Regions from separate parts of the Thalassotalea euphylliae genome, predicted to be linked through region 1. Evidence: predicted binding sites of a transcription regulator. Region 1 holds the regulator's gene; the other holds the start of a gene.
The links. Region 1 encodes sigma-54, which starts transcription at its own class of promoters, with help from an activator protein. Its sites were predicted from a motif close to GTTGGCACGNNNNTNGNNT; they were not measured.
Positions count from the first base shown of each region.

Region 2: a site for sigma-54 is predicted at 1,471-1,489, ahead of glnK (P-II family nitrogen regulator). Genes of this name have one in related genera too.

Region 1 is NZ_QUOT01000001.1:1,759,779-1,762,245, forward strand. Features, by position in the region: gene ptsN (PTS IIA-like nitrogen regulatory protein PtsN) at 1-311, opposite strand, end outside; gene hpf (ribosome hibernation promoting factor) at 315-602, opposite strand; gene DXX94_RS07920 (RNA polymerase factor sigma-54) at 630-2,138, opposite strand; gene lptB (LPS export ABC transporter ATP-binding protein) at 2,200-2,467, opposite strand, start outside.
Region 2 is NZ_QUOT01000001.1:3,111,324-3,113,790, forward strand. Features, by position in the region: gene DXX94_RS13745 (HDOD domain-containing protein) at 1-427, shown strand, start outside; gene DXX94_RS13750 (potassium channel family protein) at 510-1,205, opposite strand; gene glnK (P-II family nitrogen regulator) at 1,524-1,862, shown strand; gene DXX94_RS13760 (ammonium transporter) at 1,872-2,467, shown strand, end outside.

The DNA.
Region 1 (2,467 bases):
AATAACGCCACGAAGATATCAACAGCGCGGTTATCAATCGCATCAAACGCCACTGGCTGTTCAGTGGTCATCAGTACTGCCACAACTTGATTCGTGCCAGTAAGGCGACCGTGTGGTATTGCAATACCATTGCCAATGCCTGTGCTGCCCATTTTTTCACGAGCCAGCAAACTTTGCAGCAATTCAAATGTTGAGTGTTCAGGGATGTGACTAGTTGCAATACTGCAAATTTGCTCGAGGATTTTCTTTTTGCTTGACAGTGGGACTGCACAGGATGTGCAGTCCTCGGTTAGTATATCTTGCAGCTTCATAGTTTAATGCTGAGTAATTTTTCCTTTGTATTTAAGGATTTGGCGGTCAAGTTTATCAATGAGCGAGTCAATTGATGCGTACATGTCTTGATTTTGTGCTGAGGCGTGAACCTCTGTGCCGTTGAGGTGAACTGTCGCCTCGGCTTTTTGGTTTAATTTTTCTACGGTAAGAACGACGTATACATTGTTGATGTGATCGAAATGTCGCTCCAGCTTTGCAAACTTAGTGTTAACGAAATCGCGTAATGAATCTGTCACTTCTACGTGGTGGCCTGATAAATTAATTTGCATAAGCTTTATTCCTCATTGCTTGAATACTTAAAGTAGACTTTTTCTTTGATTTGACGGTGGAATAGATAAGGACTCTCGGTACTTAGCTATTGTCCGTCGCGCAACATTAATCCCTTGCTCTGCTAATAGTTCCGCCATTTTGCTATCACTTAATGGTTTCGATGGAGTTTCTGCTGAGACAAGCTTTTTAATTAATGCTCTGATAGCAGTAGATGAACATTCCCCTCCATTTTCCGTACTAACATGACTAGAAAAGAAGTATTTTAATTCGAAAATACCTCTAGGCGTGTGCATGAATTTTTGCGTGGTTACACGCGATATGGTTGACTCATGCATATCAACCGCTTCTGCGATGTCGTTTAACACCATCGGGCGCATCGCTTCTGGCCCGTATTCGAAAAAGCCTTGCTGACGCTGAACAATACAGTTTGACACTTTTAGTAGCGTTTCGTTGCGGCTTTCTAAACTTTTAATAAACCATTTGGCTTCTTGCAGGTTTGAACGGATAAACTGATTATCGTCCGATGACTTCATACTTTTGGTCATCGCTGCGTATTGCTGGTTAATTGATAATCTTGGTGCTGTACTTGGATTAAGCTCAACCACCCAGCGACCATTTTTCTTTTCCACAGAAACATCTGGGATAACGTACTGATCATCACCTTGCACTACCGCATCACCAGGTCTTGGGTTTAACGACTGGATCAGGCGCAGTGCCTCGCGCAGCTGGTCTTCCTTGAGCTTGGTTTTTCGCATTATTTGACGATAGTCACGATTACCCAATAAATCAATGTGCTCGCTAATGATCAGCTTACTTTCTGCTAAATACGGTGTGTCGTTATCGAACTGATTCAATTGAATCAATAAACATTCAGGAATAGAGCGCGCTGCGACCCCAATAGGATCGAACATATTAATACGCTTTAATACCGCTTCAACTTCATCAAGTTCAACTTCTTCAAGACCTAGACTTTCCAAAATATCTTCGGCAGAAACGGTTAGGTAACCAGCATCGTCAACGGCATCGATAATTGCCATAGCAATGGCTTCATCGGTTTCACTAAAGGGTGTTAGCTCCATTTGCCAGTGCAAGTGGTCTTGAATAGAATCGGTGGTTTCACCTTGATAAACGTAGTCATCACTGCCTGCAGTGCCAATGCCTGAGCTACTTACACCTGCACTAAATGACTCATCCCAAGTGGTATCAATACTCAACTCTTCTGGAATGTCATTTTTTTCCATCGCCTCAGTAGTGCTGACCTCATCAGCGGTAGGCATAGCATCTTCAGAACCATCTGTTGTCACCTGCTCGGTCGTTGCCGTAGCAGAATAAGCATCGTCTATAGACTCGCTGTCATTACTTTCCGATGAGGCACTCGCCGACTCATCCACTTCAAGCAGTGGATTGCTCTCCAGCGCTTCTTGAATCTCTTGTTGAAGGTCTAATGTTGATAATTGTAGTAACTTGATAGCCTGCTGAAGTTGCGGCGTCATCGTAAGTTGCTGACCAATTTTTAACTGCAATGATGGACGCATTTAAGTCTAACGGTTTCCTTTTGTTGTATTCTTTTATTCAAGTAAAACGCTAATGATTTAACTATAGCGTGAATTGCTCACCTAGGTATACATCTCTTACTTGCTGATTCGCCAAAATTTGTTCTGAATCACCTTCAGCGATTAATTCTCCGTGACTAACGATATATGCATGCTCACACACATCAAGTGTTTCGCGGACATTGTGGTCAGTGATCAAAACGCCAATGCCACGCTGCTTTAAATGCAAAATAATCTTTTTAATATCACCAACTGAAATTGGGTCTACACCAGCAAAAGGTTCATCTAGCAAAATAAACAATGGGTCGGCC
Region 2 (2,467 bases), 1.4 Mb from region 1:
TAACCTTGGCGAGTTGGTGGTTAAACAATTTATGCCTGAGCAACTAGCAGCCTGCCAGCCTGATAGCGCTGAAAGTATGCCATGGCAACTGCAACAGCAATCCTTGGGCTTTACCTTTGGTGAGTGTACCGCAGAGTTGCTGAAAATTTGGCAGTTACCTTATTCGCTTATCGAGCCAGTGCGTGAGCAAGATAATGACGATTTAAGCCATGCTAGTGATGAAACCAAACTACTCTATCTAGCCAAGCGCTTGATGTGGCATAACAGCCATTTCCCCAAAGAGTCGCTTGATAAATTTATCGCTAAAGAGCAGTTAGAAGCGTTTACTGTGGATAAAGAGTTGGTTAGAGCAGCAGTAAACTACTGTGATTTAGAACGTCTTGCGGTACTGTCGGTACTTAAGCCTAGCTCGTTAATGATTTATTAGCCTTTCTATTCGTCGCTGTTATAGCTGTGCGGATAGTGCTACACAGTCTAGCTGTACGTTTAGCTAAAATGTAGCTATAAACTTAGCGGTTATGCTGATCGCCTTCCTGCGTCATACTCGACATTCTTGCCCCTACTAAGCTAGCGATAATAATCGCTAAGTAAAACTGCCCTGAAATTGCCTGAAAATACACTAGAAATCTGGTTAATGGTAACGTTGGGCTAATATCACCAAACCCTAAAGTCGTTAGGGTGACAAATGAAAAATAGATAAAATCAGGAAACAGAATATACCAAGCTTGGCTCTCGCCTAAACCACTAAAGGCATTGCCAAAATACAGTTGCGCCAAGGTGTACAGTAGCGCCCAGATCAACCCAAGCAAAAGGTATAAGCAAATAGAGCCGAGTATTTTATTGCCATCGATTTTTCCTGAAAAAATGACCTGCTTTAAGGTTTGAAAAGCAGTAAAAATAAAGAAAAACAGCATTAAGATCAGATGGGTAAACTCAATCCCAAACGCGTTGGTATAGTTGCCAATCATTGACGTGAGGATGATAGCACTGGGAAATATTGCCGCTTTTGTCAGTAATACATGCTCACTTTTAACACCCCAAACCGCCAGCAACAAGGTCACGACGGTTGTTGACTGCACAAACCGCTGAATTGAATCATCAAAAAACTGTTGGGCAATAGCCGTACTTAGCAGTAACAAGGTTAAAGCAAACGTAAGGTACATGAAATTGTCATGGTGCGTCATTTTTTTGATATGTGCTTTCATAAGTATGCTTGCGTCAGTATGAGTAGTAATCACTTGTTATAGATAAGTTCGCCTATACCAATTGGTATAGCTTCCACCAATTTATCAAACTCATTAGTGAATACCAATGTCGTTTACGTTCGAAAATGTACCAAAGTAGTGCTGCTCAATCTTTGTGCACGCTTTCAGGTCATTGTCTTGCTTGAGGTGCACCACTGTAGTGCATCAATAATTCGAGTTATCACTTTAAAATATATAACTCATTGTTTTATATGCAAATAAATTGTTTGGCACAAGGATTGTTACATTTTTACAAAAAACGATAGGGGAATAACAATAATGAAGTTAGTTAACGCAATCATTAAGCCGTTTAAGCTCGATGATGTTCGAGAAGCTATCTCGGAGATCGGTGTCGAAGGTTTAACCGTCAGTGAAGTTAAAGGTTTTGGTCGCCAAAAAGGACACACAGAACTATATCGTGGTGCCGAATACCAAGTCGACTTCTTACCAAAAGTAAAATTAGAAATTGCTGTAAACGATGATGTTGTTGAACGTCTTGTTGAAGCCATCACTAAAGCCGCTTACACCGGAAAAATTGGTGACGGTAAGATCTTCGTTTACAACTTAGAGCAAGCTGTGCGTATCCGTACAGGCGAAAATGACGTAGCAGCACTGTAGGGGATAATCATGGAACAAAATATTTTTCACCTTCAATATGCAATGGACACATTCTATTTCTTAGTGTGTGGTGCATTGGTTATGTGGATGGCAGCTGGTTTCTCAATGCTAGAAGCGGGCTTAGTTCGTTCGAAGAACACGACTGAAATCTTAACAAAGAACGTAGCCTTATATTCTATTTCTTGCATCATGTACTTAGTGATTGGTTACAACATTATGTACGGTTCAGCAGGTGCATTTTTATCAGGTATCGAAGCTATTGATGCCGATGCTGTACTAAAAGATTTTGCAGCGCGTGATGACGGTTTCACTGGCGGTGCTATTTACTCAACAGCATCTGACTTCTTCTTCCAAGTAGTATTCGTGGCAACAGCAATGTCAATTGTTTCAGGTGCGGTTGCAGAGCGTATGAAGCTTTGGGCTTTCCTAGCGTTTGCTGTTGTACTTACGGGTTTCATCTACCCAATGGAAGGTAGCTGGACTTGGGGTGGCAACGCAGTATTTGGCTTGTACACACTTGGTGACTTAGGTTTCTCTGATTTTGCGGGCTCAGGTATCGTTCACATGGCTGGTGCGGCAGCAGCACTTGCTGGTGTATTACTACT